DNA from 4 places in the Mesocryomonas fontinalis genome. Region 2 is predicted to be linked to each of the others. Evidence: predicted binding sites of a transcription regulator. Region 2 holds the regulator's gene; each other region holds the start of a gene.
What was found. Region 2 encodes PhoB, which activates phosphate uptake and scavenging genes when phosphate is short. Its sites were predicted from a motif close to TGTCATNNANCTGTCAT; they were not measured.
Positions count from the first base shown of each region.

Region 1: a site for PhoB is predicted at 2,615-2,631, ahead of phnF (phosphonate metabolism transcriptional regulator PhnF). Genes of this name have one in related genera too.
Region 3: a site for PhoB is predicted at 1,710-1,726, ahead of ACZL02_RS06550 (PhoX family protein). Genes of this name have one in related genera too.
Region 4: a site for PhoB is predicted at 5,529-5,545, ahead of ACZL02_RS02685 (esterase-like activity of phytase family protein). Genes of this name have one in related genera too.

Region 1 is NZ_JBUZWG020000005.1:48,879-54,876, forward strand. It holds gene ACZL02_RS13435 (PHP domain-containing protein) at 1-683, shown strand, start outside; gene ACZL02_RS13440 (hypothetical protein) at 758-1,684, shown strand; gene phnF (phosphonate metabolism transcriptional regulator PhnF) at 1,854-2,576, opposite strand; gene phnG (phosphonate C-P lyase system protein PhnG) at 2,734-3,210, shown strand; gene phnH (phosphonate C-P lyase system protein PhnH) at 3,210-3,860, shown strand; gene ACZL02_RS13460 (carbon-phosphorus lyase complex subunit) at 3,862-5,040, shown strand; gene ACZL02_RS13465 (alpha-D-ribose 1-methylphosphonate 5-phosphate C-P-lyase PhnJ) at 5,180-5,998, shown strand, end outside.
Region 2 is NZ_JBUZWG020000003.1:243,351-251,587, reverse strand. It holds gene ACZL02_RS09300 (hypothetical protein) at 196-903, shown strand; gene ACZL02_RS09295 (hypothetical protein) at 900-1,364, shown strand; gene ACZL02_RS09290 (integron) at 1,361-1,786, shown strand; gene ACZL02_RS09285 (hypothetical protein) at 1,887-2,837, shown strand; gene phoB (phosphate regulon transcriptional regulator PhoB) at 3,119-3,889, opposite strand; gene phoU (phosphate signaling complex protein PhoU) at 3,900-4,661, opposite strand; gene pstB (phosphate ABC transporter ATP-binding protein PstB) at 4,774-5,583, opposite strand; gene pstA (phosphate ABC transporter permease PstA) at 5,601-6,920, opposite strand; partial or broken gene pstC (phosphate ABC transporter permease subunit PstC) at 6,917-8,237, opposite strand, start outside.
Region 3 is NZ_JBUZWG020000002.1:297,601-305,837, reverse strand. It holds gene ACZL02_RS06560 (acyl-[ACP]--phospholipid O-acyltransferase) at 1-478, shown strand, start outside; gene ACZL02_RS06555 (carbonic anhydrase) at 555-1,292, opposite strand; gene ACZL02_RS06550 (PhoX family protein) at 1,822-3,843, shown strand; gene ACZL02_RS06545 (SMP-30/gluconolactonase/LRE family protein) at 3,966-4,832, opposite strand; gene gyrA (DNA gyrase subunit A) at 5,525-8,237, shown strand, end outside.
Region 4 is NZ_JBUZWG020000001.1:581,084-589,320, reverse strand. It holds gene pal (peptidoglycan-associated lipoprotein Pal) at 172-714, opposite strand; gene tolB (Tol-Pal system beta propeller repeat protein TolB) at 989-2,299, opposite strand; gene tolA (cell envelope integrity protein TolA) at 2,397-3,533, opposite strand; gene tolR (protein TolR) at 3,544-3,993, opposite strand; gene tolQ (protein TolQ) at 4,081-4,788, opposite strand; gene ybgC (tol-pal system-associated acyl-CoA thioesterase) at 5,035-5,484, opposite strand; gene ACZL02_RS02685 (esterase-like activity of phytase family protein) at 5,594-7,795, shown strand; gene ruvB (Holliday junction branch migration DNA helicase RuvB) at 8,169-8,237, opposite strand, start outside.

The DNA.
Region 1 (5,998 bases), on a different contig from region 2:
CCATCCTCGGCGCCGAGATCCATGCGCCTGAGAACAGCCATGGCGAGATCTGGCATCTCCTCGCCTGCGGCCTGCCGGCGAATTTCGCGCCGCTCGGCGACGGTGAGGATGCCGTGGCGCTGGCGAAGCGTGCGGTGGCGGCCGGGGCGTTTCTCGGGATCGCGCATCCGCAATGGTCACAGCTGACCATCGAGGACGGTCGGCAGATGGCCGGCATCGCCCATGCCGTGGAGGTCTACAATACCGGCTGCCACATCGAATGCGACCGGCCGGACGGCACCGCGCTGCTCGACGCGCTTCTCTCGGAAGGGTTCCGCCTCACAGGCTATGCCGCGGACGACGCGCATTTCAGGATCGACGACGCGCTCGGCGGCTGGATGATGGTGAAGGCCGAGGCGAACGAGCCGGAAGTGCTCCTCGCCGCGATCAAGGCCGGCGCCTTCTACTCCTCGCGTGGCCCGGTGATCACCGACATCGCGGTCGCCGGCAAGATGCTCTCGGTCGACTGCGACCCTGCCGCCGGCATCGCCCTCGTCGGCCGCGGCTCCCGCGCCGAATACCGTGGCGGCCCCGGCATCACCCATGCCGACCTCCCCGTCGAACGCTTCGCCGGCGACTGGTGCCGCGTGGTGGTGATGGACGCGGCGGGAAAGCAGGCCTGGTCGAACCCGATCTGGCTGTAGGAACGCGCGGCTGCCGCGAACGCGTCGGCCGATGCCTGCCTGATGCAGCCCTTCCGAAGGGCTTTCCGAGAGCTTTGGCTGGCGTGCCATGCGTCTGGAGAAAGGCACAAAGGGTCTCCTGCTACCTTGATTTCAAAGCGTCTTTCCTTGATGGGGAGGACCTATGCAATCGCGAATTGTCCTTCGACAGAGCAGCGATCAGACGAGTGGACCCGATGCTGTCGATAAGCCTGCCAACGAACGAAATGGAAGAGGCTGGCAAGGGCTGGCAGACGCCGGCAAAGGGGCTGCGTATCCATCAGGCCTCGCCCCGGCCGGTGCGACAGATCCAGATCTTCGGGCAGCGCTGCAGCGGAACGAATGTCCTCACCAAACTGCTCGCCGCCAACTTCGGCTGGGAGACCATCACCGATCGCTACGGCTTCAAGCATTGGTTCGTACCGGATCAGATCCTGTTTCCGAGCGACGTCCTAGTCTGCGTCGTCGCGCGTCATCCGGTCGACTGGATCCGCAGCCTTTACCGGCAGCCCTGGCACGCGCATGCCGATCTCAAGGCCATGCCCTTCTCCGACTTCATCCGCGCGGAATGGCACAGCTACTGGGATCACGAGGTCGGTGGCATCGATGAGCGCCATCCGATGTACAACCGGGAAATGTTGCACGAGCGCGATCCCGCGACCGGCCGGCGGTTTGCCAATCCGCTGCGCAAGCGGACTGCCAAGCTACACGCATGGAGCGGACTGGGAACGCGCAGCGCCAGTCTGTGCCTGCTCGACCAGGCGCTCCTGACCTCCGCCCCCGACACCGTCCTTTCGGCGGTCGGCAATCTTCTTCAGCGCGCCCCGTCGGGAGACCTCGAAGTCCTCCAATCCTACAAGGGCAACGGGTTCAACCGCTTCGTCGAGCGGCATTACGAGCCCCTGTCGCCGGCGGATGAAGCCTTCGTGTGGTCGCAACTCGATCCCGACGTCGAGCGGCAGTTCGGCTACGCCCCCGGCTGATCCTTCGGGACAGGCCGACGTAACGCTGGGCCCGGCTTTTCGGCAGCCGCAACGGGAGCCCTGATCGCGCGGCAACCGAGAGCATCCGTCCCCCGGCGTCGCGCCTCGACCGATGCCCCGGCGGGATCGCAGGGGTGGCCGATCGCCATCGCCTGGCCGTCGATGGTTCTCACGTCCGGAACACCAGCTCGATCCGCTCCGCCAGAAACCGCGCCAGCGACAGCTGGATCGGCGCGTCGTCGGGATCGCAGTTCACCGAATCGGTCACCAGCACCACCGCGTCGCGCGGGCAGCCGAGATGCTCGGCGTCGGTGGGGGTGACCCGTGATGCGGTGACGCGGGTTTCCTGGCGGCGGTAGTCGGCGACGCCCTCGGCGGCGAGCGCCCGGGTGATCGAGCCGCTCTCGGCATAGGCGGCGACGATGCCGGGAAAGCGCTCGGCCGGAAACCAGGAGGTGGCAAGCGACATTGGCACGCCGTCGGCGACGCTCAGCGTCTCCAGCCGGTGCAGCGGCGCACCGGTGCGGATTTTCAGCGCCGCGGCGATCCGGGCGTTTGCAGCCTCGCGTTTGGAGGCGATCAGCCGCCCGGCCGGCTGGCGCGACTGGCTGGTGATGTTCTCGGAGAACCGCGTGCGGGCGCCGACGGGATAGGCGAGGCGCTCCGGCAGCCGGTCGACAAAGGTGCCGCGCCCCCGTTCGGCGCGCACCAGGCCCTCGGCCGAAAGCGCCGCGATGGCCCGTCGCACGGTGTGGCGGTTGACCTGGAAACGCTCGGCGAGTTCGGCTTCCACCGGCAACTTCTCCATCGCGCCCGCCGCATCGGCGATCAGCGTGCGGATGCCGTCGGCAACGCTGCGCCAACGCGCGATCCCTTCTTCGCCCCCGATCATGCCTGATCCTTTCCTGCGCCCGCCGAGAAACCTTCACGCGTCATTGTCCTGTCACGTCTCGGGGTGTAGATATCAGGAAAGAGATATAGATGTCTATACAAATAGACAACTTCTCGCAGATGACGGCGCAGAAAACAAAGAGACAACCGAGGGCGAGATGATCGAAGAGAGCAACGCCATCCCCGACACCGACGCAACGGCGGCCCGCCAGCGGGCCATCGGCGCCTTTGCCGCCGCCGCAACGCCGGTGCTGGCAGAAGGCTGGCGTTCCATCAGCGGCGGCATGGCGGCGCTGCCGGTGCGCGGCCCGGATGCCGGGCTGGTGATGCTGCGCGGCCGCATCGGCGGTGGCGGTGCGCCGTTCAACCTCGGCGAGGCGAGCGTCACCCGCGCGACGGTGCGCCTTGCCTCGGGCGAGGTCGGCCACGCGATGGTGCTCGGGCGCGACGCCGACAAGGCGCGGCTTGCCGCCACGCTCGATGCCGCCTGGCAGCGGCCGGACTGGCGCGCGGCGATCGAGGCTCGGATCGTCGGTCCGGTCCTTGCCGCTCAGGCCGAGGACGATCGCAAGGCCGCCGAGGAGACCCAGGCGACGCGGGTCGATTTCTTCACCGTCGTACGCGGAGACGATTGATGGACAAGCCCACGAACAGCATTCCCGCTTCCGGACGCGCCGGCTCCGGCCTACCCGCCTCCGGCATCGACGGCGGCTTCACCGACCCGGTCTTCGACAGCCAGGCGATCTTCGCCGGTGTGATGCAGGCCTTGTCGCGGCCGGGCACGGCGGTCGAGCTCGGCGCGCGGGTCAAGGCGCCCGGCGCCCTCGCCCCGGCAGCGGCCAGCATCCTCGCAGCGCTTGCCGACTACGACACGCCGGTCTGGCTCGACGCCTCGCTGCGCCAGGCGCCGGACGTCGTCCAGTGGATCGGCTTCCAGACCGGCGCGATCCAGGTGAAGGCACCGGGCCAGGCCCGCTTCGCCGTCGCGAGCGCCGGCGCCGACCTTCCCAACCTCTCCGACTTCGCGCTCGGCACCGCCGACTATCCCGACCGCTCGACCACGCTGATCCTGGTGCTGGACGATCTTGCGACCGGCGCCCCGCTGACGCTGACCGGCCCCGGCATCGAAGCCTCAGTGTCGATCCGCCCGCGCGGGCTGACGCCGGCCTTCTTCGCCGACTGGGCGATCAACCAGGCGCTGTTCCCGCGCGGCATCGACGTGCTGCTCGTCGCCGGAAACCAGGCACTCGGCCTGCCGCGCACCACCCGCATCCGGAGCGCCTGACATGTATGTCGCCGTCAAGGGTGGCGAAGCCGCCATCCAGAATGCCCACCGACTTCTCGCCGACCGCCGCCGCGGCGCCCGCGACGTTCCGGCCCTGACGCTCGAGCAGATCGCCGGCCAGCTCGCGCTCGGCCTCGACCGTGTGATGGCGGAGGGCTCGCTCTACGACGTCGAGCTCGCCGCCATGGCCGTGCGCCAGTCGCGCGGCGACCTGATTGAGGCGATCTTCCTGCTCCGCGCCTACCGCACGACGCTGCCGCGCTTCGGCAACTCCGTGCCGGTCGACACCGGCAGGATGGCGATCGAGCGCCGGGTCTCGGCGACCTACAAGGACCTGCCGGGCGGGCAGCTGCTGGGGCCGACCTTCGACTACACCCACCGCCTGATCGACCCGGCCATGGCCAGCGACGAGCCAGTCGAAGCCGGGCTGCGCCGCGCACTGTCCGGCGACGGGGGGCTTTGTCCGCGCGTTACCGACCTTCTGGGCGACGAAGGGCTGATCGAGCCGGACCAACGCGCCGTCACGCCCGCCACCGGTGCAAGACCCGACGCTGACGCCGGCGAGCGCGAAGACGGCGCCGTCGGACATGGAACGGCTGGCGATGCCGAACCCGGCGATCTCACCCGCGAACCGCTCTCCTTTCCCGCCAGCCGGGACCTCCGCCTGCAGGCGCTGGCCCGGGGCGATGAGGGTTTCCTGCTCTCGCTCGCCTATTCCACGCAGCGCGGCTTTGCCCGCACGCATCCTTTCGTCGGCGAGATCCGCATCGGTCTCGTCGATGTCGAGGTCGAGATGCCCGAGCTCGGTTTCCCCGTCACCATCGGCCGCGTCCGCCTGACCGAATGCCAGATGGTTAACCAGTTCTCGGGCTCGGCGAAGGAACCGCCACAGTTCACACGCGGCTACGGTTTGGTGTTCGGCCAGTCCGAGCGCAAGGCGATGGCGATGAGCCTCGTCGACCGTGCGCTGAGGGCCGACGAGTTCGGCGAGGAGCGCGTTGCGGTGGCGCAGGACGAGGAATTCGTCATCGCCCATTCCGATAATGTCGCCGCCACCGGCTTCGTCGAGCACCTGAAACTGCCGCACTACGTCGACTTCCAGGCCGAGCTCGACCTCGTCCGCCGGATGCGCGCCGAGCATGCGGCATCCGCGAGCGAGATGAAGGACGCGGCGGAATGAGCCCGGTCCTAGCGCGCGCCTGGGCCGAGAAAATACCAGGCGGCGACGAGGCCGCCGAGGATCACCACCAGTTCGCCGAGCACGATCCAGCCGCTCATCTCCGCCTCCTCCCCGACGCTTCCCAGCAAGGTCCGGCATCATGACCGCAGCCCTTCCCGTCTACAACTTCGCCTATCTCGACGAGCAGACGAAGCGGATGATCCGCCGGGCGATCCTGAAGGCGATCGCCATTCCCGGCTACCAGGTGCCGTTCGCCAGCCGGGAAATGCCGATGCCCTACGGCTGGGGCACCGGCGGCGTGCAGGTGACGGCGGCGATCATCGGGCCAGACGACGTGCTGAAGGTCATCGACCAGGGCGCCGACGACACCACCAATGCTGTCTCGATCCGCGCCTTCTTCCAGAAGACCGCCGGCGTCGCCACCACGACGAAGACCGCGGACGCGACCATCATCCAGACCCGGCACCGTGTCCCCGAGACCGCGCTGACGGAGAACCAGACGCTGGTCTACCAGGTGCCGATCCCCGAGCCGCTGCGCTTCCTTGAGCCGCGCGAGACCGAGACGCGGGTCATGCACGCGCTGGAGGAATACGGGCTGATGCACGTGAAGCTCTACGAGGACATCGCCCGGCACGGCCACATCGCGACCACCTACGCCTATCCCGTCAAGGTCGAGGGGCGCTACGTCATGGATCCCTCGCCGATCCCGAAATTCGACAATCCGAAGCTGAACCGCTCGCCAGCGCTGCAGCTGTTCGGCGCCGGCCGCGAGAAGCGGATCTACGCCCTGCCGCCCTTCACCGACGTCGTCAGCCTCGACTTCGAGGATCACCCGTTCGAGATCCAGCATTTCGAAAAACCCTGCGCGCTCTGCGGCGGCACCGGCGCCTATCTCGACGAGGTCATCACCGACGACCGCGGCGGACGGATGTTCGTCTGCTCCGACACCGACCACTGC
Region 2 (8,237 bases):
GATCTTGATGTCTTGAGCGGACGCAGATCCATCGAGGCTGTCTTGAAGCGAAAGGACAGCACGCAGCCTGGTCTTCAGCTCGGCACCGAACGGGCCGGCCAGCTGCGACGTTGGCTTTCACAGGCGGGCTCTCCTTTAAGCTGTGAGCACCCCCAGCACACAGCATGCACGGGAGCTCGCCGGGAGCGTCTTCTCGTGGTAGCCCACTTCCCACTTCCACGTTCGCCGGCTGCCTTTTGCAACAGTCGCGCCGCTTGTGATTACCAGGAGCCGGAGATGGGTTGGCGAGCAATTGCGATGCGGGGGGCGTTCGCGCTGGCCGCCATCCTGTATGCCGAAGCAGCGTTGGCCGAGCCATCTTCGGGCCGTTACGGTCCGCTGCTTCTCGCCGTTCGTGCGGGCGAAGTGTATGGCGTTTTCTCGGAGGGCCGCGTCGGCAACGGGGATGAAGCCGCCCCGCAGTTCAGTTGCCTGTTCCTTCTCAAGGGCAAACTGAACAACGAACGGGCGGAGGTCGAGACTTGGTTCCCGAACGAAGCCGAACGCATCTCCGGCGTCCTCGACCTCGGTGCCGTCCCGAGCCTCAAGCTGACCGAAAACCATGGCGGCTGCCTGATGACCTCGGGCGACATGACGGCCGAGCCTTATCCGCTCGGTGCCGAAGACAGGCGCCCCGAATGGATCGGTGCAGGCCTTGTCACCGCGCAGAAGGCGGTCCTGCGGCCGGGGCCGCAGGACGACCCGAAACGGACGCGACCCTATCTCGTCGAGCTCGATGCCTTCGCCGTCCTCGAGCAGCGTGACGGCTGGGTCCGCGTCGCCTTCGTGGGCACCGACGGTCCGCCGACAACCGGGTGGCTGCGCAGTGACGAGGTTGCGGCGAGCATCGCGGCTGCACCATGAGCACCGCCAGCGATCGACGGCGGCAGCGGCGATGGTGGATACCGCGGATGTTGCCGGTGGCGGCATTGGTCTTCCTTGCCCTCCTGCCCGAGGGCCGGCTGCGCTGCGACAGCCCTTACCTGACGGAGCGCAGTCCCGACGGACGCTGGAGCCTCACCGTCTGCGGCCGTCCGATGTTCTTCGCCATGCCGGGCGGCGGAAGCGATGCGCCCGGCTGGATCGTTCTGAGGGACATGGAGGGTGGGATCCGCGGCGTTTCCAGCCTAACCATGCTACAGCTCTATGGCGGCGCCGCACCTGGCTTCGAGGTTGAATGGCGTCCCTCCCACGTGGTCAAGCCGATGGTCCTGGACCTCCCCCTCGACGCGGCGACAGGTCGCCTCGAACGCTGGTGGACAGATCGCATCTGGCGCCTTCGGGCGCTGTTACGTTTCACCCCGAGCGACGAGGCCCTGCAGTGACCGGAACCTGCCTTTCCAAGACATCCCTTGTGGTGCTCGTCGGTCTCCTGTCCTCCCAGTCAGCTTGGGGACAGAGCGCGACCCCGGTTCTCGTCGGCGGGGAGAGCGACCTCGATGCCTGCGCCAGCCTCGGTCAAGTCGTTGGCCTCGATCCGGCCGGCGACAACTTCCTGGCCGTGCGCTCCGGGCCGGGTTCAGAGAACGCCGAGCTGGACCGTCTGGGACCAAAGCGCCTCGTGACGGTCTGCGACGAACGCGGCGACTGGCTCGGTGTCGTCTATGCCCCGGAGGGATCCAATGAGAATTACGGATCCAATGAGAATTGCGGCATGGGCTCACCGCAGGTCGAGCGCAGACCCTATCGCGGCCCCTGCCGCTCGGGCTGGGTGCACCGACGCCATCTCGAGATCGTCGCCGGCTGAAATTGCCTGAGGGAGACTTGGAACCGTGCGCTTCTTGAAGAGTCTGTGGCGCCGCGTCGAGGCCGAGCTTCCCGCCGCCGAGGGACCTCGGCCGACGACATTGGACAGCCTGGCCGATGGCGGAAACCCAATCCATCGGTTGATCGACGAGATGCGGCTGCCGCGGCACGAACTGCGCCGGGACGTCGAACGGCGGCTGGGCACGCGCCCGGACCCATTTTACCGATCGGACGTGATCGTGTTGGACGAGGCGATCGCCTTGCCGGGCGCCATGGCGCCATGGATAGCCCGTTCGGACCCGGGCATCCCGCCTCAGTTTCCGATCGCCCGCTTCTCGACCCTCATCTGGTTCGAGGACGATGCGCATGCCAACCTTCGCCGCACGGCCGCCCATCTGGAGAGGCAGCTCGGATCTGCGCGGATCGGAAAGCAGTGGAACACGCTCGTCGCGACGTGGCAGTTTGGCGTCGCGGAAGTCGGACTGATCGCCTGGCCCCTCGAATGGCAGTCGCGCGGTCTCCAGAACGACGCCGAGGATCGCGAACCGCGCTTGCGGTTCGCCTGCCACATCAACGTCACCACGGGCTTCCGCCTGCCGTTAAGCGAACGCGAACGGGACTGGGTCGCGGGCCTCCAGCCGATACGATTCAATGGATCCGTCGGCACCGCCCGCATGGCGAGGGCCGGCACCTCGGCGCCCTACGACACGGAACTCGAATACGCGCGTGATCCGGAGGCGTTTGCCTCTACGTGGCAGGGTTCACTCGGCCTGTCGCTTGGCGACGCAGCGCTGATCGTCGTCTCCAACCAGCTCTTCGTAGTGCCCCGCGCAAGCGTCCTTGGCCTCGAGGTCCTGCGGCTGACCCCTGCCAAGGGTGGAGGCGGATCGTCGCTTCTCGCCCGTTGCCGTACGCAGGCGGCGGGCCGGGACACGCAGAGCATATTCCTCGCGCAGGCATCCGATCCGGACGGAATGACCGGGCTCGGCCACGAGTTGGCGCGCCGCCTTGGATGTCCCGTAGAGATCGGGGCATACTTTCCGGATGCGTGATGACGACCTGCGGGGAGGGGGGATTAATGACGACAACCACGCGGTGGATGCTGTGGGCGGCGTTCGTGACCGCCTGCATTCTGATCTACTTGTGCCTGTAGCAGTCCCCGTAACCCAATCGCTGGCTGAGCCTCCTCGAACAGCAGGAATGTCGGCTTTTGGCGGACTTTTCCCAAAAGCCGACCGATGGCTTTCCACCCCAAGCTGCCTTCGCACCCCAGCCCTGACAGAGCTCGATGGGCGACCGTCATATACCTTCGCGGCGCCGCGCCTTGACGGGTTTAGCCCTCGCTTGCCTGACGCTCGGCCAGCGCCATCTTGCCGTCGTCGTCGGTGCTGCGCTGCAGGGTCGGAACAACGGCGGCGAAGTGTTCGTCGAACGAGTAGCCGGCGCCGCGGACGGTGCGGACGGGGTCGCGCTGGCGGCCGCGGTTGATGGCCTTGCGCAGGCGGCCGATGTGGACGTCGACGGTGCGTTCGTCGACGTAGATGTCGCGGCCCCAGACGCCGTCGAGCAGCTGCTCGCGCGAAAACACCCGGCCGGGCGAGATCATGAAGAACTGCAGCAGCTTGAACTCGGTCGGGCCGAGCTTCAGCTCGCGGCCGTTGCGGTAGGCGCGGTGGTTGGCGCGGTCGAGCTTGATGTCGCCGGCGGTGAGGTGGTCGGAGAGCTTCTGCGGGTTGGACCGCCAGAGCAGGCTGCGCACCCTTGCCATCAGCTCGGCCATCGAGAACGGCTTGACGAGATAGTCGTCGGCGCCCGTCGTCAGCCCTTGGATCCGCTGCTTCTCCTCGCCGCGGGCGGTGAGCATCAGGATCGGCAGGCGCTCGGTCGCCGGCCGGCCGCGCACCCGGCGGCAGATCTCGACGCCGGAAATGCCGGGCAGCATCCAGTCGAGGATGATGAGGTCGGGCGTCTGCTCCTTCAGCCGGAGATCGGCCTCGTCGCCATTGTCGATGACTTCGACGGTGTAGCCCTCTGCTTCGAGATTGTAGCGGAGGAGGACGCCGAGGGCTTCCTCGTCCTCGACGACGACGATGCGCGCGTTCATCGGCTTGTCCCTAGATGTTTCCGGCCGGCGGCGTGGCATCCTTGACGCCATCCTTGACGCCATTGCCGACCCCGATGGTCATCGATGGAGTGGTGTCACCCTTCGGCCGCTCGGATTCCATCTGCGCACCGGTCTTAATGTAGTAGATGGTCTCGGCAATGTTGGTCGCGTGGTCGCCGATGCGCTCGATGTTCTTGGCGCTGAAGAGAAGATGCGTGCAGGCGGTGATGTTGCGCGGATCCTCCATCATGTAGGTCAGCAGCTCGCGGAAGATCGACGTGTACATCGCGTCGATTTCCTCGTCGGCCTCGCGGATCGCCTGGGCGCGGACGTGGTCGCGGCTGGCATAGGCGTCGAGCACTTCCTTCAGCTGCTCGATCGCCAGCTCCGACAGATGCTCGATGCCACGCACCAGCTTGATCGGCTGCTGGTGCTCGTGCACGGCGATGACGCGCTTGGCGATGTTCTTGCCGAGGTCGCCGATGCGCTCGAGATCGCTGGAGATGCGGATAGCGCCGACGATCTCGCGCAGGTCCTGCGCCATCGGCTGGCGCTTGGCGATGGTCATGATGGCGCGCTCGTCGAGCTCGCGCTGGGCGGCGTCGAGCAGCAGGTCATCCGCGACGACCGACTGGGCAAGGCCCCAGTCGCTGTTGATCAGCGCGGCGACCGACCGCTCGACCATGCGCTCGGCCTGGCCACCCATCTCGGAAATCCGCCGGACGATGAACTTCAGTTCCTCGTCGTAGGACGTGACGATGTGCTCGTCCATGGTTCGTCTCCCTGTTCTCAAGTGGCGCAGCGGCCGTCGCGGCACCCGAAGGTCGCGACGAAACCCCGCGGTTTCATTGGGACGTCGCGCTGCCGGGCGGGCGCGCGCCGGTTCAGCCGAAGCGGCCGGTGATGTAGTCTTGGGTGCGCTTGTCGTCGGGGTTCTGGAACATCTTCTCGGTCGGGCCGACCTCGGCGATGTTGCCGAGGTGGAACATCGCGGTCATCTGCGAGACGCGCGCGGCCTGCTGCATCGAGTGCGTGACGATGACGATCGTGTAGTTCTGCTTTAGCTCGTCGATCAGCTCCTCCACCTTGGCGGTGGCGATCGGATCGAGAGCCGAGCAAGGCTCGTCCATCAGGATGACCTCGGGCGACACGGCGATCGCCCGGGCGATGCAGAGGCGCTGCTGCTGGCCGCCGGAAAGCCCGGTGCCGGCCTCGTCGAGCCGGTCCTTGACCTCTTCGTAGAGGCCGGCGCGGCGCAGGCTGGTGACGACGATCTCTTCCAGGTCGGTCTTCGACTTGGCGAGGCCGTGGATGCGCGGGCCGTAGGAGACGTTCTCGAAGATCGACTTCGGGAACGGGTTCGGCTTCTGGAACACCATGCCGACGCGGGCCCGGAGTTCCACCACGTCGATGGCGGGGTTGTAGACGTCCTCGCCGTCGAGGGTGATGAGGCCGCCGACCTTGCAGTGGTCGATCGTGTCGTTCATCCGGTTGAGGCAGCGCAGGAAGGTCGACTTGCCGCAGCCCGACGGGCCGATCAGCGCGGTGACCTGGCGGTCCTGGACGTCGAGGCTGACGCCATGCAGCGCCTGCTTGGCACCGTAATGGACGGTGACGTTCTCGCCCTTCATCTTGATCGGACGGTTTGAATGCACGGCGGGACCTTTATTGAGTGTCGCTTGAATATTTTCCATCATTTCTGTCCACCGTTCTACCAGCGACGCTCGAAGCGCCGCCGAAGGATGACGGCTGCAAGGTTCATCGCAGCCAGGAAGAGAAGCAGGATCATGATGGCGCCGGACGTGCGTTCCACGAAAGCACGTTCCGCCTCGTTCGCCCACATGTAGATTTGCACGGGCAAGGCGGTCGAGGCGGCCATCGGCGAGGACGGCACGTCCGCGACGAAGGCGACCATGCCGATGAGCAGCAGCGGCGCGGTCTCGCCGAGCGCGTGCGCCAGGCCGATGATCGTGCCGGTGAGGATGCCGGGAGCGGCCAGCGGCAGCACGTGCTGGAACACCATCTGCATCTTGGACGCGCCGAGGCCGAGGGCGGCGGCACGGATCGACGGCGGCACCGCCTTGAGGGCGGCACGGGTGGCGATGATGATCGTCGGCAGCGTCATCAGGCTGAGCACCAGGCCGCCGACCAGCGCGGCGGAGCGGGGCATGCCGAAGTAGTTGATGAACACCGCAAGGCCGAGCAGGCCGTAGACGATCGAGGGGACCGCCGCGAGGTTGTTGATGTTGACCTCGATGAGGTCGGTCAGCTTGTTCTTCGGCGCGAACTCCTCGAGGTAGATCGAGGCGGCGACGCCGATCGGCAGCGCCAAGGCGAGGACGATCAGCATCATGTAGGCCGAGCCGATCAGCGCGACGCCGACGCCCGAGGTCTCCGCGCGGCTCGAGCCGCCGAAGGTGAACAGGCCCCAGTTGAAGCGCTGCTCCAGCTGGCCGGCTTCCTGCAGCTGATTGATCCAGCCGAGCTGGCGGTCGTTGATCGGCCGGCGGCTTTCCTCGACGGTGTTGTCGAACTGGCCCTTGACCGAGCTGTCGACCTTCGAGTCCGCGAACACCCAGAGATCGCGGGTCTGGCCGATGATCGTCAGGTCGTTCATCACCTCGTTGCGCAGCTGGACGCGCACGCCCTGCGAGACGAGGGCGGAAGCCTGCTTCACGGCGGCCTTGTCGTTCGGGTCGATCTTCAGCGCCGCGACGATGGCGTTCTGCGCCAGCCGCGGATAGTTGGCCATCATCAGCGCCTTCTCGTCCTTGCCGCCCGTGTTCTTCGGGTCGACGATAGACTGCTCGAAGGTGATGGGCAGCCGGATCTCGGTCTGGAAGAAGGCGGTATAGCCCTTCGACACGACGCTCCAGAGCAGCAGCACCAGGAAGGCGAGACCGATCAGGATGGCGATGATGCCGTAGATCTTGAAGCGGCGCTCGGCGGCGTAGCGCTTCTTGATCCCGATGTCGCGACGGGGGGCGGCATGGCTCGGCGCGCGGGCGCCGTCGACGGTCGCGTCGGTCATTCGTACTGCTCCCGGTACTTGCGGACGATGTAGAGGGCAAAGATGTTGAGGCAGAGCGTCACCGCGAAGAGGGTGAGGCCGAGCGCGAAGGCCACCAGCGTCTGCGGCGAGTTGAAGACGAGATCGCCGGTCAGCTGGTTGACGATCTTGACGGTGACCGTGGTCATCGCCTCGAACGGGTTGATGGTGAGGTTGGCGGCGACGCCCGCGGCCAGCACCACGATCATCGTCTCACCGATGGCGCGGGAGGCGGTGAGCAGCAGCGCGCTGACGATGCCGGGCAGCGCGGCCGGCAGGATGACGCGCTTTACCGTCTCCGAGCGCGTCGCGCCAAGACCGAGCGAGCCGTCCCGCAAGGATCCGGGGACGGCGGTGATGATGTCGTCCGACAGCGAGGACACGAAGGGGATCAGCATGATGCCCATCACCAGGCCCGCGGTGAGGATGCTCTGTGCCTGGATGAAGCTGGTGTAGTCGCCGGTGACGAGACCGTGCAACTGGCTCGACATGTCGCGCAGGAAAGGTCCGACGGTGACGAGGGCGAAGAAGCCGTAGACGATGGTCGGGATGCCGGCGAGCACTTCGAGCAGCGGCTTGACCACCGAGCGGACGCCGGAGCTGGCATATTCGGCCATGTAGATCGCGGCGAACAGGCCGATCGGCACCGCGAAGAGCATGGCGACGAAGGCGATGTAGAGCGTGCCGGCAAACAGCGGGATCAGGCCGAACTGGCCTTCCTGGCCGCTGCCGCCAGCAAAGCGCGGATCCCATGTGGTGCCGAAGAAGAAGCTCTGCGGGCTGACGCGGGAGAAGAAGTCGGCGGCCTCGGAGAACATCGAGACGATGATGCCGACCGTGGTCAGGATGGCGATCGACGAGCAGAGGATGAGGATCGAGCGGACGACGGTCTCGACCTGGTTGCGGGCGCGCAGGCGGACCGCGATCTTGGACAGACCGTAGGCGGCACCGGCCAGCGCCAGCGCCAGGACGAGGATAGTCGTCGCCAGCCGGGAGTAGTCCTCCAGCTTGTTCTTCTCGACCGCGAGGGCGACCATGTAGTCCTCGGTCGAGGACGCGACGGCGATGCCGCGGCGCTGCAGCAGCGGGCGCAGCTCGGACACCGGCAGGCTCGAGGCGGCGGCCTGCTCGTCGGACGGCAGCAGGCGCAGTCCGTTGCCGATGGCGCCGATCATCTCGTAGGCGAGGTTCACGTTGGCGGGCGCGCTGCCGTCGGCGGTGGCGGTCGGCATGTGCGCGGAAAGATTACGGTTGATCGCGACGGGGGCGGCGATCAGGCAGATCAACAGCGCGATCAGC
Region 3 (8,237 bases), on a different contig from region 2:
GGCCGTCGATGGCGTGGAAACCGGCGGCCGGCTGCACGTCCGCGGACCCAACGTCATGCTGGGCTATCTCCGCGAGGAAAATCCGGGCGTGCTGGAGACCCTCGTCGACGGCTGGCATGATACCGGCGACGTCGTCGACATCGATGCCGAGGGCTTCGTGAAGATCCTCGGCCGCGCCAAGCGCTTCGCCAAGATCGGCGGCGAGATGGTCTCGCTGGCGGCACTCGAGGCCCTCGCGGCGGAGTTCTGGCCCGGGGCCGCGTCGGCGGCCGCCGTGGTGAAGGACGCCAAGAAGGGCGAGGCGATCGTGCTTCTCACCGAGGCCGAGAATGCCGATCGGCTGGAATTCGCCCGCTTCCTGAAGTCACGCAATGCCTCCGACCTGATGGCTCCGTCGAAGGTGGTCGTCGGCAAGATCCCGCTCCTCGGCACCGGCAAGATCGACTTCACCGAGGTGGGACGGCAGGTCGCCGTCTGACGAAAGCGACCGGCGTCCAGACGCCGCGACGAAGAGGGTCTCGGAGCCGCGCTCCCCGCAGCGCGGCTCCGATACTTCACGCCTGGTCGAAGAAATCCACCACCCCCGTGTCGAGGTGATAGTAGGCGCCGACGATCTTGATGCGTCCTTCCTTCAACGGCTTCAGCAGCAAAGGATCGCTCTCCTCCCGCAACGTCCGGACGACGCGGCGGACATTCTGGCGGACCGCGTTCTCCGTCGCGTCGCCTTCCTGCCCCCTGGCTTCCAGCACCGCGGGAATGATCGGCTCGATCATGTTGTCGATCTGTCCGGGAAAGCGGGCGTTCTTCTCAACCACTTCCATCGCCGCCTTCACCGCCCCGCAGCTCTCGTGTCCCATCACGACGACCAGCGGTACGCCAAGCACCGCCACGGCATACTCGATCGAGCCCATCGCGACGGTATCGACGGTATTGCCAGCATTGCGGATGATGAACAGTTCGCCGAGGCCCCGGCCAAACAGCAGTTCCGGCGGTACGCGGCTGTCGGAGCAGGAGACATAGGCACAAAACGGCGCCTGACCCTTCGCAGGCTCCAGGCGGCGGGTTTCGCTGCGGTTCGGGAAAACCAGTTCGTCACGCAGAAAGGCGTCGTTACCGTCCCTGAGAAGCTGCAGCGCCTGCTCTGGGTTGAGTGCGGATTTGCCGTCCTTGACCGGTGCCGGCGGCAGAATGGAAGCGGCATTGCCGGCTTCCCTCGCCTGAAGAGCGGTCGGCAAAGCGACGGCGGAAGCTGCCGTCGCCGTCAGAAATCGGCGTCGTGAAACGGTGCACATCAAGGTTTCTCCAAATGTGACGCAGTCCTGCTGCGTGTGAGAGGTACCCAGCGCGTTTGGTGCGTTTACGAACAGGCCATAAAACTGCACCGAGCGCGCTCGATGCGGTCCGACATGAGAAAGGCTAAGCCTAAATCAGAGGGGCCCGGTCCGCGCGACCAATGTATGTATGAAATCATGACAGAAAAGAGGATCTATATATTTTTATTACGTGCGTCATAGTGCCTTATAAATCTAAAGTTGAACCAGGGTGATTGTGGAAGAGTAAAAGAATACTGATAATCGCCTGATGTTGCATGCGAATTACGGTGAAGGACAGCAAGGTGTCGAGCATTGCAGTCATTGTCGGCGAAGTGATCCCAGCCTTGGCGGCCTGCTCGACAACCTGCAGCCGTCGCAGCGAGCGGCGGCGCGCATTGTCATCGATCTGTGATCTTGCACCCGTAAGCGTCCCTGGAACGGTTCAAAACTGGATGCCGCAGGGCAATCAATTTCGAGCCGTCCCCACCCCGTGTACAGGACCTCGACCATGACCGATTCGACCGTGAAAGGCGTCTTCCGGACCAGCCAGCTGGAAGCGGAGGAGGGCGAAGGCCACAATCCGACGTCGAACCGCACCATGGGCGAGATCATCGCGGTGCGCTTTTCCCGTCGCGACTTCCTGCGCGGTTCGCTGGCCGCCACCGCGATTGCCGCGACGGTGAGCCCGCTGGCGCTGGTCGCTGCCGACGACGCACGTGCCGAGGGCGCCGGGTCCCGCTTCACTTTCAAGGAAGTCGAGGCCGGGATCGACGCGCACCATCACGTCGCCGAGGGCTACGACGCGGATATCCTCCTGCGTTGGGGCGACGGCCTCTTCGCCGATTCGCCGGAGTTCGATCCGACGAAGCAGACGCCGGAAACCCAAGCCCGTCAGTTCGGCTACAACAACGACTATGTCGGCTACATCCCGATCGACGGCTCGTCCGAGCACGGCTATCTCGTGGTGAACCACGAGTACACCAACGAGCACCTGATGTTCCCCGGGATCGTCAAGATCGTCCAGTCGCCGGATGAGAAGAACCCGGGCCAGACGCTTTCGAAGATCGAGATCTCCGACCCCGACCAGAACCGCGTCGATGTCGAGATGGCGGCCCATGGCGGGACGGTGGTCGAGATCCGCAAGGTCGACGGCAAATGGCAGGTCGTCCGGGACGGCGCCAACAACCGGCGCATCATGTCGACGACCGAGATGGCCATCAGCGGTCCGGCCGCCGGCCATGACCGCCTGCAGACATCCGCCGATGCGAGCGGCCGCAAGGTCTTCGGCACGATCAACAACTGCGCCGGCGGCGTGACGCCCTGGGGCACCTACATCATGGCCGAGGAGAACATCCACGGCTACTTCATGGGCTCGTTGCCGGAGGGGCATCCCGAGGCTGCGAACTACAAGCGCCTCGGCATTCCCGAGGGCACATATTCCTGGGGCAAGTTCCACGACCGATTCGACGTCTCGAAGGAGCCGAACGAGCCGAACCGCTTCGGCTGGGTGGTCGAGGTCGACGTCAACGACCCCAACTCCATCCCGAAGAAGCGCACGGCACTCGGCCGCTTCAAGCATGAAGGCGCCGACAACGTCGTCAGCCGCGACGGCCGCGTTGTCTTCTATCTCGGCGACGACGAGCGCTTCGACTACGTCTACAAGTTCGTCACCGCCGGAAAGTACAATCCGGACGATCGCGCTGCGAACATGGATCTCCTCGACGAGGGGACGCTCTACGTCGCGAAGTTCGAGGATGACGGCAAGGTCGCCTGGCTGTCCCTCGTCCATGGCGACGGTCCGCTGACGCCGGCGAACGGCTTCGCCAGCCAGGCCGACGTGCTGATCGAGACCCGCCGTGCCGCCGACCTTCTTGGCGCGACGCCGATGGACCGCCCGGAAGACATCGGCCCGGACGAAAAGACCGGCCGCGTCTACGTGATGCTGACGAACAATACCAAGCGCAAGGATGACCAGGTCGACGCGGCCAATCCCCGCGCCAAGAACGCCTTCGGCCACATCATCGAGATCGCCGAGGAGGGGGGTGACTTCGCGGCCACCACGGGCACGTGGGAGGTTCTCCTGAAGTGCGGCGATCCGTCCGTTGCCGCGGTCGGCGCTACCTTCTCCACCGAGACCACCAAGAACGGCTGGTTCGGCATGCCCGACAATTGCGCGATCGACACCGACGGTCGGCTGTGGGTCTCGACCGACGGCAACTCGCCGAAGGACACCGGACGTGCGGACGGCCTCTGGGCGGTGGATACCGAGGGCGACGCGCGCGGAACCTCGAAGCTGTTCTTCCGCGTGCCGGTGGGCGCGGAAATGTGCGGCCCGCTCCTGCTGCCCGACATGCAGACGGCCTTCGTCGCCGTGCAGCATCCCGGCGACGGAGGCGAGGACTGGGACGGCTTCGGCCGGCTCTCCTACTACGAGGACCTGTCGACCCGCTGGCCGGACTTCAAGGACGACATGCCTGTACGCCCGTCGGTGCTCGCCATCACCCGGCAAGGCGGCGGCAAGATCGCCTGACCTCGACGCCCGAGGCCTCTCAAGGCATTGTGCATGATGGGTGGCGGCGCTTTCGGGCGCCGCCTCTCGTTTTTCAGATTTTCTCCCGGCAGACCGGCAGCAGCGTTGTCGGCGGCCGCAGATCACTCGAGCTGGACGGCGACAAGCTTGCCTTCGGTCGACAACGGCACGTAGGCCACCTTGCTGGCAAAATCGTAGGCGAGATCGGCGGCGCCGGGCGCAAAATCCATCAGCTTGTCGACTGCGCCGTTCTCGTAGATCCGGTAGAGCGGACCCTTGACCGTGTCGGTCGACAGGTAGGTCCCGTCACCGACGATCGCGAGGCCATCGAGGAAGCCGACCGCTGTGCCGTCGCCGAGCGGATGCGGCTGCTTGTCGCTGAACGAAATCTCGACGAGATGGGTGGGCGCACCGGGCTTTCCGTCCTTCGGCACCTGGCCGAGCCCTGCGACCAGAAGGCGGTCCACATCGACGGCGATGCCATCGGGCGAGTTCAGGACGTCGCTCTGCAGCCACGGCTTGAAGCTGCCGTTCTCCAGCATCCAGATCGTGTTGGTGGCGGTATCGGAGACGAAGACGCGTCCGTCGCGGGCGGTCGACACGTCGTGCAGGGCAACAGCGCCGGGCGCCGGATAGCGCTGGGTGATCTTGCCGGTCTCGATCTCGACCGCCACCAGCTCGTCGATGTCGGCGACGTAGAGCGTTCCCTCGACCCGTCCGATACCCTTCGGCGCATTGAGGCCGGACACCCATCCTTGCTCGAGCATCTTGCCGTCCGGCGAGACCTTGGAGATCGAGCCGAGGCCGTCCTTCGCTTGCCGGTCGCCGGCAATCTCGGTGACGTAGAGAATGCCGGCGGGGAGGTCCGGTTCGACCGCGGCCGGGTTCTTCAGCCCGTCGAGCGTCCAGATCGGCTCGGCCGTCGCCGCGCCCGACAGCGCGGTGCCCACCAGCGCGGCGAGAAGGACGGTCTTGAAAAGGCTAGGCATCGACGAGCTCCAGTCGTTGGGTGTTGGGGTATTAGGGTGTCCGGAACGTCCGGCTAGTCATTCGGGCGATCTTCCGTCCAGTCCTCGGGTATCGGCTGATCCTTGCGCAAGGGGCAACCTGCACCGAAGCTCGGCGGAATTACGATAGCGTTCAAGATCCCGCCAGCACCTGTCGCAACGGTTTCACCGCGAAATTGAGGGTCGCATCCCAGTCCGGACTGCCGTGGGACAGGGCGCTTTCGATGCGCCCGGATGCATCACCCCGTGCCCGTCGCTTGCGCCAGCTCGAACGGGGCGGCTGCAAATCCGGGCAGAAGGGGTAACCTCGAAGGGTGGACCGAGCCGACATCCCCGTGGTTCCCCGGCAATTCAGGCCAGATGCCGCTGCAATACCGGCGCTGGAGGGCTGCCGGACGGGCAATACCGTCGATTCGACCGTCAAAAGCACCGGATTCACCGGCGTTTGCCGCGCTTGTCCGCAAGTTTCTTTGCCGGCTCAAGCAAGAGGCTGTAATCGCACGAGTATTAGCACCTTGCTGCGCCGCGGCGGATTTGCCCAATGGCTAGGGGAAGCGCTATAAACGGCAACAGATTCAAGCACACATCAGGATAAAATCTTGGCAGAAGACGAGATCGCAGCAGTCCCCCCGGAACGCCCGCGCGGCATCGATACGATCTCCATCGTCGAAGAAATGCAGCGGTCCTACCTCGATTACGCGATGAGCGTTATCGTCAGCCGGGCGCTTCCGGACGTCCGCGATGGCCTGAAGCCGGTGCACCGCCGCGTGCTCTACGCCATGCACGAGATGGGTCTCGTCTGGAACCGGCCGTTCAGAAAATCGGCGGGTGTTGTCGGTGAAGTAATGGGCAAGTTCCATCCGCACGGCGACGCCTCGATCTACGACGCCCTCGTGCGCATGGCGCAGGAGTGGTCGCTGCGGGCGCCGCTGATCAACGGACAGGGCAATTTCGGCTCGATCGACGGCGATCCGCCGGCGGCCATGCGCTACACCGAGGCGCGGCTGCAGAAGGTGTCGGACGCGCTGCTCGCCGACATCGACAAGGAGACCGTCAACTTCCAGGAGAACTACGACGGCCGCGAGATGGAGCCGGTCGTGCTCCCCGCGCGCTTCCCGAACCTTCTGGTCAACGGCTCCGGCGGCATCGCCGTCGGCATGGCGACCAACATCCCGCCGCACAATCTCGGCGAGATCATCGACGGCTGCATGGCGATGATCGACAATCCGGCGATCACGCTGGACGAGCTGATGGAGTTCATACCGGGGCCGGACTTCCCGACGGGCGCGCTGGTGCTCGGTCGCGCGGGCATCCTGTCGGCCTACTCCACCGGACGCGGCTCGATCCTGATGCGCGGCAAGGTGCACATCGAGCAGATCCGCGGCGAGCGCGAGGCGATCATCGTCACCGAGGTGCCGTACCAGGTGAACAAGGCCTCGATGATCGAGAAGATGGCCGAGCTGGTGCGCGAGAAGCGCATCGAGGGCATTTCCGACATACGGGACGAAAGCGACCGCGACGGTTACCGCGTCGTCGTCGAGCTGAAGCGCGATGCGACGACCGACGTCGTGCTGAACCAGCTCTACCGTTTCACGCCGCTGCAGACATCGTTCGGCGCCAACATGGTGGCCTTGAACGGCGGGAAGCCGGAGCAGATGACGCTGCCGGACATGCTGGCGGCCTTCATCGCCTTCCGCGAGGAAGTGGTGAACCGGCGCACCAAGTTCCTGCTGCGCAAGGCGCGGGAGCGGGCGCACGTCCTCGTCGGCCTCGCCATCGCCGTCGCCAATATCGACGAGATCATCAAGCTGATCCGCCAGGCGCCCGATCCGCAGACGGCGCGCGAGCAGTTGATGGAGCGGCACTGGGAGGCGAAGGACGTTGCGCCGTTGATCCGGCTCATCGACGATCCGCGCCACCGCATCACCGCCGAGAACACCTACCGTCTCTCCGAGACGCAGGCCCGCGCCATCCTCGACCTTCGCCTGCAGCGCCTCACCGCGCTCGGCCGCGACGAGATTGCCGACGAGCTGAACAAGATCGGCGAGGAGATCAAGGAATACCTCGAGATCCTCTCGTCGCGCTCCCGGGTGCGCGAGATCATCAAGGAAGAGATGACGGAAGTGCGCAACGAGTTCGCGACGCCCCGGCGGACCGAGCTCACCGACGGCGCGGCCGACATGGACGACGAGGACCTCATCCCGCGCGAGGAGATGGTCGTCACCGTCAGCCATGGCGGCTACATCAAGCGCGTGCCGCTCGCCACCTACCGGGCCCAGCGCCGCGGCGGCAAGGGCCGCTCCGGCATGTCGCTGAAGGGCGACGAGGACTCGGTGACGCGGCTGTTCGTCGCCAACACCCACACGCCGATCCTGTTCTTCTCCTCGCGCGGCATCGTCTATAAGGAAAAGGTCTGGCGCCTGCCGCTGACGACGCCGCAGTCGCGCGGCAAGGCGCTGGTCAACATGCTGCCGCTCGAGAAGGACGAGCGGATCACCTCGATCATGCCGCTGCCGAACGATGAGGCGCAGGCGGGCGAACTGAACGTGATGTTCGCGACCACCAAGGGCACCGTTCGCCGCAACAAGCTGGCCGACTTCATCCAGGTCAACCGCAACGGCAAGATCGCGATGAAGCTCGAGGATGCCGGCGACGAAATCCTTGCTGTCGCCACCTGCTCGGAAGACGACGACGTGCTGCTGATGGCCTCGTCCGGCCTCTGCATCCGCTTCCCCGCCACCGACGTCCGCGTCTTCGCCGGGCGCAACTCGATCGGCGTCCGCGGTATGGCGCTTGCGGAAGGGGACACACTGATCTCGATGGCGATCCTGCGCCATGTCGACGCGACCCCGGCCGAGCGGTCGATCTACCAGCGCATGCGCCGCGCGGTGGATCCGGACGAAGTGGCTGTCGACGAGGTGCCCGCGGACGAGGAGGCCAGTGCCGACGACCAGACCGCCCAGGTCGGGCCGGAGCGCTACGCCTTCCTCAACGCGCAGGAGCAGTTCATCCTGACGCTCAGCGAGTTCGGCTTCGGCAAGCGTTCCTCGTCCTACGACTTCCGCACCAGCGGGCGTGGCGGCAAGGGCATCCGGGCGACCGACATCTCCCGCACCGGCGAGATCGGCAAGCTCGTGGCCGGCTTCCCGGTCGAAACGGGGGATCAGGTGATGATGATCTCCGACCGGGGCCAAGCGATCCGCGTGCCCGTCGAGGGCATCCGCATGGCCAGCCGCGCCACCAAGGGCGTCACGATCTTCAAGACGGCGGACGGGGAACGGATCGTTTCCGTCGAGCGCATCCCGGATCAGGGATCGGAGGTCGTCGATGAGGCCGACACCGAGGCGGTTATCGCCGACGATTTGCCGACCCCGCCACCCTCGGACG
Region 4 (8,237 bases), on a different contig from region 2:
ATACCGGACGGCAGCGATACCATTCTGGGCAGATCGACTTGGCCAAAGTTGGGCCGGCACGCCGGTGCTGGCCGACATATCGCGTGGCATCTTTACCAAGATCGGGCACAAACGAAAGCGGCCCCGAAGGGCCGCCACGTCATTTCATCCAGGTAGTCGGTCGGCGAGCGATCAGCTGCCGGCGCCGTTGAGCACGGTGACCGCGCGACGGTTCTGCGACCAGCAGGAGATGTCGTCGCAAACCGCGACCGGACGTTCCTTGCCGTAGGAGATGGTGCGCATCCGGTTGCCGGAGACGCCCTGGCGGGCCAGGTACTCGCGGGTCGCGGCAGCGCGGCGGGCGCCGAGCGCCAGGTTGTACTCGCGGGTGCCGCGCTCGTCGGCATGGCCTTCGACGGTGATCGAGTACTGCGAGTACTGGTTCAGCCAGCGCGCCTGGGCGGTGAGGATCTGCTGGGCATCGGCGCGGACGACCGAGGAGTCCGTGTCGAAGAAGATGCGGTCGCCGACGTTGACGGTGAAGTCCTGGCTGGTGCCCGGCGCGGCATTGCCGCCGCGGCCGTTCAGGCCACCGGCACCGCCGGCTCCGTCCAGACCAAGACCCGAGGCATTGTCCGGCAGGCCGCCGTTCTTCTTCGCGCAACCGGCGACGGCCAGGGCGGCCATGAGGGCAAGGGCAATGCGGCTATGGGCCAAAACAGCGATCCGGCTCATGGCCAGCTCCTTCGTATTTGATATGTTGTCGTTACCAGACGTTTACGCTGAACAGACTTAAGACCGAGTAAACGCCGGCAATGAAACACTGAATCGAATTGACGATTCCCCTGCCTGCACAGCCTTTTGAGTCCGCATGAAGGCAGGCGGGCAAGAACCGCCGTCGCACCGTTCAACCGCGTTCGTTCTGCTGCAAACAGTGACGCCCGCGCATCACTGCGCGGGCGTCGTCATTCTGGCAAGCGGTCAATTCACCTGCGCGATAACGCGCAGTCTACTCCCGCGATGGCGACCAGGCCGGGTCCGAGGCGTAGCCCGGCGTTCCGATCTTCTGCTCGTTCCGCCCGGTGAGGTCGATCGAGTAGAGCTGCGGGCCGGCGCCGCCCTGCGGATCACGGAAGAACATCAGGACTCGGCCATTCGGCGCCCAGGTCGGGCCCTCGTTGTGGAAGCCCGAGGTCAGGATGCGCTCGCCCGAGCCGTCGGGCCGCATGACGCCGATCTGGAACTGGCCACCGGTCTGCTTGGTGAAGGCGATGAGATCGCCGCGCGGCGACCAGACGGGGGTGGAGTAGGAGCCGTCGCCGAACGAGATGCGCTGCTGGCCGGAGCCGTCGGTGCCCATCATGTAGAGCTGCGGGCGCCCGCCGCGGTCGCTCTCGAAGACGATCCGCGAGCCGTCCGGCGCATAGGACGGCGCCGTGTCGATGGCGGTGGTCGAGGTCAGCCGCGTCGTGGCGCGCGAGCGCAGGTCCATCGCGTAGATGTTGGCATTGCCATCCTGCTGCAGGCTCATGATCACCTTCTGGCCGTCCGGCGAGAAGCGCGGCGCGAAGGTCATGCCGGGGAAGTTGCCGACAGCCTCGCGCTGGCCGGTCTCAAGCTGCAGGAGGTAGACCCGCGGCTCCGACTTGCCGAACGACATGTAGGTGATTTCCTGGCGGTTCGGCGAGAAACGCGGGGTCAGCACGAGGTCGGAACCATCGGAGAGATAGTTCACGTTGGCGCCGTCCTGGTCCATGATCGCCAGCCGCTTGACGCGGGCGGTCTTCGGACCGCTCTCCGAGACGAAGACGATGCGGGTGTCGAAATAGCCCTTCTCGCCGGTAAGCCGCTCGTAGATTGCGTCGGCGATGATATGGGCGACGCGGCGCCAGTTGTCGGGGGTGGTGTAGAACTGCTGACCGTCGAGCTGGGTGCCCGCGAACGTATCCCACAGCCGGAACTCGACGCGCAGCCGACCATCCGCCTCGGGCGTGACCTTGCCGGTGACGATCGCCTGGGCATTGATGACCGTCCAGTCGGCGAAGCGCGGCGCGGCATCCGGACCCAGATCCTTCTGGATGAAGGCGGACGGGTCGATCGGCTTGAACAGCCCGGTGCGGTTCAGGTCGGCGGTGACCACCTGGCTGATCTGCTGGCCGATCTTGCCGCTGGCCTGGAACGTGTTGATGGCGATCGGCAGCGGATCGACGTTGCCGCTGGTGATATCGATCTCGATGGCGGCGGACGCCGGCGTCAGCGTCGCTGTCGCACCAACGAACAGCGCCAGCGCAGCGAACAGCAGCTTGAGTTCTCTTTTCATGTCAGACCTTCATCAACTCGGGTAGAGGGAACAGCCGAGCGGGTCGACATGCGCCTCGATCTCGTGCCCTGCCGCGCCGCGACAAGGCCTCAGGTTCTCAATACATCGCGCTCGGGTCGAAATTCAGCGTCGTCTCTTCCCAGCCGCCGGCATACATCTCGGCCGGAAGGTTGAACGGGGCGCAGCGACGGATCGCGCGCACGGCCGCTTCCGCCGCGATCCGCTCGGCACCCGAGCCGCCCCCGCCGCGCACGATCTCCGGCGCGCCGACGAGGCCGCCGGACGGATCGAACTGGATCTTGATCGAGACCTTCAGCGAATCCGGCTCTGCACCACCCGCCGGCACGGAATAGCAGCGCCGCATCTGCTCGTTCAAAAGCCCCTGGATCTCGCCGAGCTGGCTGCGCGACAGCTTGGTGCCGGTCGTGCGCTCGCTGCCGAGCGAGGCCTGTTCGGTCGAGCGCTTGGCTCCGCCGCCGGCGGCCTTCTGCTTGTTGATCACGGCGGCCGCCATCGCCTCGAAGTCGGAATCGCTGTCGGCTTCGCTCGGCTTCTTGGAGTCGGACTTGTTCTGCTTGGCCGGCTTCGGGGTCTCGGTCTTGGTCTCCGCGGGCTTGGCGTCGGCGACCTTCACCGGGGTCGGCGGACGAGGCTTGGCAGCCGGCACCGGCACTTTCTCGAGCGCCGGCTCGGGCTTCGGCTGCTCTTCCGGCGTCGGCTCGGTCTTGTCCTCGGCGATCATCTCGGCGAGCGGATCGATCTCGGGCGTGACTTCCTTCGGCGGCGTCGGCTTCGCCGCTTCCTTCACCGGCTCAGGCTTCGGCTCGGGCGGCTTCGGCGGCGGCGGCGGGGCCTCCGCGACCTTCGGCGCCTCGGGCTCGGGCTTCGGCTCGACCTTCGGCTGCGCGACGGGTTTCGCGCCACCGGTCTGCGGGGTCACGTTGCGCGTCTTGTCGGGCGTCGGCGGGGTGTCGAGGTCCGCCTCGTTGTCGCCGGTGTTCTCCGCCGGCATCGGCAGCGTGGCCGGGCGCGTCGTCGGGGTCGGTGCCGGCTTCTCGGAGACCGGCGCCTTCTTCTCGCCCTTCACACCCTCGAACTGGTCCGACAGGATGATCTCGACCGGCAGCGCCTCGGCATAGCTCGCGTCAAGCGGCTTCGGGCCGGAGATCGACCAGAGACCCCAGGTGAGGAGCGCGACGTGCAGGACGGAGGATGTGACGAGGCCGGACTTCATAGCCGTTCGATCAGCTCGTGGTTTCGGTATCGGTGACGAGACCGATATTGGTGAAGCCGGCGGCCGAGATCAGCGCCATGACGCGGATCACGCTGCCATAGTCGACGTCCTTGGCGGCGCGCACGAAGATGCGCTCCTGGTAACCGGTCTTGGCGATCTCGGTGAGCTTGGAAACGACTTCGGCCTCGGCGATCTCGGTCTCCTGGATGAACACCATGCCGTCTCCGCGCACGGAGACGCTGATCGGCTGGGTCTCGGCGTTGAGCGCCTTCGCCGCCGTCTTCGGCAGCTCCAGCGGAACGCCGACCGTCAGCATCGGCGCGGCGACCATGAAGATAATGAGCAGCACCAGCATGACGTCGACCATCGGCGTCACGTTGATCTCGCTCATCGGCCCCCGCCCGCGGCGTCTGCGCCGACGGGAACCGCCCGATGCCGCTCCGCCTGTGGACATGCCCATATCGTCGGCTCCTTCGCCCTCGAAGCTCTACGCTCCGATCGTGTCAGCTTGAGAGCGCCGCAGTGGCGCTCGCGTGTCGTCGGGCGTTCAGCGCGCCGGGGTCTTCTCGTCGATCTGACGCGACAGGATCGCCGAGAACTCGTCGGCGAAGGCCTCGAGGCGCATGCCGAGCTTGCCAGCATCGGCCGACAGCTTGTTGTAGGCGATAACCGCGGGGATCGCCGCGACGAGGCCGATGGCCGTGGCGAGCAGCGCCTCGGCGATGCCGGGTGCGACGACGGCAAGGTTCGTCTGCTTGGAGGCAGCGATCGCCTGGAACGAGGTCATGATGCCGATGACCGTGCCAAACAGACCGACGAAGGGGCCGGCCGAGCCGACGGTGGCGAGGAAGCCGAGGCGCGACTCCAGGCTGTCCATCTCCCGCGCCAGGGTGACGTCCATCGCCTTCTCGATGCGGTTGTGCAGGCCGATCGGCGAGCGTGCGCCCTTCTCGAAGGACTTTTTCCACTCGCGCATGGCGGCAACGAACAGGGCACCCATGCCCGTCGTCTTGCGCTCGGAGAGGGTCTGGTAGAGCTCCTCCAGCGACTGACCGGACCAGAAATTGTTCTCGAACGTGTTCAGCTGACGCCGGAAAGCACCGAAGCGCATGGTCTTGTCGACGATGATCGCCCAGGTCCAGACCGAGGCCATCAGCAGCCCGAGCATCACCATCTTCACGATGAAGCCGGCCTGCCAGAACAGATCCCAAAGTCCCACGCCGTGCTCCGGAGCTGCCAAAGCGCTCTGCGCGATCTCGTTCATGCGATTGACCCTCGAATCGATGCCGCTGAAGCAGCCGTGCGGCCGTGTGGACCGCGATGCACCATCGTCGTCCCGGACCACCTGTCCGTTCCGCTGTTAGGCTCAGTGCTTCAGAAGACCCGCCATGCTCTAACAATTTGAATCAAGCGAAAGAATGGCAAGCGACATCAGCGCTTTGAGCCCGGCTATTCAAACAGCATTAACGTTAAGCAATCGTTGCGAATTGTTGCGGTGCCGTCACGGCAGCGGCAGCGGCCGCTCCAGAATGGCCGAAACCGCCTCGGGCATCCGGCGTGGTTTGCCTTCGGGCGAGATCACGGCGACCTTCACCTTGGCTTCCACCAGCATCGTTCCGCCTGCGAAAATCCGCTGGTCGAGAATGATCCGCGCGCCGCCGAGCAGAACCGTGCGCGTCTCGACGGTCAGCACATCGTCGATCCGGGCGGGCCGCAGAAAGTCGATCTCCATGTGGCGGACGGCGAAGGCCATCGGCTCGCCGAAGGCGCCCTCCGCCAGTTCGCGGTGGCCGATGCCCTTCAGCCGGAGGAAGTCGGTCCGTCCGCGCTCCAGGAAGTGCAGGTAGCGCGCGTGGTAGACGACACCGGAAAAGTCCGTGTCCTCGAAATAGACGCGCACGTCGAGCGCATGGCCGTAATCGGTCAGCCGTCCGGAAAGATGATCGGTCATGCCGCCGCAATAAGAGATCGCACGGGATTTGTCATGCCGGAGGGTGTCATCGCCCTGTCACGCAGAGCTGCTTAGGGACCACGACCTTTCCGCTATCCCGAGAGCAACGATGACCTTCCCGAAGACCGCATCCCTTGCCGCCTTGCTGCTGGCGTCCACCGCACTCGCGGCCGCGGCCGAACCCGTGTTCAACCGGATCGCCTCGTTTCCCGTCGCCAGCAACCTGCCGGAAGGCACCGACCCGAAGACCCCGACATCCTCGGAGATCGTCTCGGCCTCGCAGGACGGCATGACGCTGGTCTACTCCGACAGTCCGCATGGCGGCATCGGCTTCGTCGACATCACCGACCCGAAGGCACCCAAGGCCGGCGGCTACGTGAAGTTCGAGGGCGAGCCGACATCGGTCGCCTTCGCCGGCAGCAAGGCGCTCGTCGGCTTCCGGACATCGGAGACCAAGGCCAATCCGTCGGGAGAGCTCGGCGCCGTCGACATCGCCACGAAGGCGCAGAGCCCGGTCTGCGAACTCGGCGGCCAGCCGGACTCGGTCGCCGTCGCGCCGGACGGCAGCTTTGCCGCGATCGCCATCGAGAACGAGCGCGACGAGGATCTGAACGACGGTGCCCTGCCGCAGATGCCCGCAGGCTTCCTCGTCACCGTACCGCTCTCCGCCGACGGCACGCCGGACTGCGCGGGCCTCAGGAAAATCGAGATGACCGGCCTTGCCGAAATCTCGCCCGAGGATCCGGAGCCGGAATTCGTCGACATCAACGCCAAAGGCGAGATCGTCGTCTCGCTGCAGGAAAACAACCATATCGTCATCGTCGACGGCAAGACCGGCACGGTGACCTCGCATTTCTCGGCCGGCAGCCTCGCACTTGAGGGCGTTGACACGGCAAAGGACGGCAAGCTCGACTTCTCCGGATCGGTCGAGGCGCGTCCGCGCGAGCCCGACACCGTCAAATGGCTGAAGGGCGACCGCATCGCCGCCGCCAACGAGGGCGACTGGAAGGGCGGCACGCGCTCGTTCACGATCTACAACCGCGACGGCAGCATCTCCTACGAGTCCGGCCCGTCCTTCGAGCAGGCCGTCGCCCGCCTCGGGCATTTCCCCGACAAGCGCGCCGACAAGAAGGGCATCGAGCCCGAAGGCTTGGCCACCGGCACTTTCGACGGCGAGGATTTCCTGTTCGTCCTCTCCGAGCGCGGCTCGGTCGTCGGCGTCTATAAGGACACCGGCAATGAGCCCGTCCTGACGCAAATCCTGCCGTCGGGCATCGCGCCGGAAGGCGCGACGACCATCGCGTCCCGCAACCTTCTCGTCACCGCCAACGAGAGCGATCTCGTCGAGGACGGCGCAGCCCGCTCGCATGTGATGCTCTACGGGCGCGCCGAGGGCACGCCCGCGTATCCGCAGATCGTCAGCCAGGACGTCGACGGCAAGATCCAGGGTTTCGGCGCCCTCTCCGGCCTCGTCGCGGCGGACACGCCGAACCAGTTCTATGCGATCAGCGACTCCGTCTATTCGTCGGCGCCCAGCATCTACACCGTCGACGCATCCCAGAAGCCGGCGAAGATCACCGCCACCACCGTCGTCACCCGCGACGGCAAGCCGGCCAAGAAGCTCGACCTCGAGGGCATCGCGCTCGACGGCAAGGGCGGCTTCTGGCTCGGCAGCGAGGGCAACACCGAAAAGGAAGTGCCGCACGCGCTGCTGCACGTCGACGCCAAGGGCGCGATCATCGAGGAGATCGCCTTTCCGAAGGAGTTGCTGGATGGCGAGACCCGCTTCGGCACCGAGGGCGTGACCCTCGTCGACGGCAAGATCTGGCTCGCCATCCAGCGGCCGTGGAAGAACGACCCGAAGAACCAGACCAAGCTCGTCTCCTACGACCCGGCCGCCAAGACCTGGGGCGCCGTGCTCTACCCGCTCGATGCAGCCGAAGACGGTCTGTGGACCGGCCTGTCCGAGATCACCGCGCATGGCGACCACGTCTACCTGATCGAGCGCGACAACGGCATCGGCCAGACCGCCAAGCTGAAGACGATCACCCGCGTCGCCATCGCCGACCTCAAGCCTGCGCCGCTTGGAGGCAGCCTGCCGGTGGTGAAGAAGGAACTGGTGCGCGATCTGTTGCCGGCCCTGAAGTCGGCGACCAACGGCTATGTCGTCGATAAGGTCGAGGGCCACGCGATCGATCAGGACGGCCTGATGACCATCGTCACCGACAATGACGGCGTCGACGACTCGTCGGGCGAGACGCTGTTCTTCCAGGTCGGCAAGACGACGGAGAAGTCGGCGTCGCTGAACTGAGCAAAAGACCGGGCGCTAGAGCATGCTGCGATTGGGTAGACTTGCCCAATCAAAGAAAGATGCTTTCGTTTCAGAGAGATAGAGCGTCCTTTGTGCATCCAATTGGATGCACGGGGTCTAGCAAGCACGGCGTTTCACCGCCAACCTCACCGCTCGTCATCCTCGCGCGCCAGCGCGGGGACCCATGCCTCGGCGTTGCCGCGCCGGTTCGGTACCGGAGCAGCGCGGCCCCGTCATGGCATGGGTCCCCGGGGCCAAGGCCCCGAGGATGACGAGGCGAACGGAGAGCGCGAACCTCAACCGCCGAAAGAGGAAGCCGCCAGCAAAGGCTTTCATTACCGCTTCATCGCGCCGCCCCGCCCCAGCCCTCAAATCAATCAACGTCCGGCGCATCTTCGAACAGCGTCGTCTGCGCGCCTTGCCAGCCCTGCGGAACCGCGAG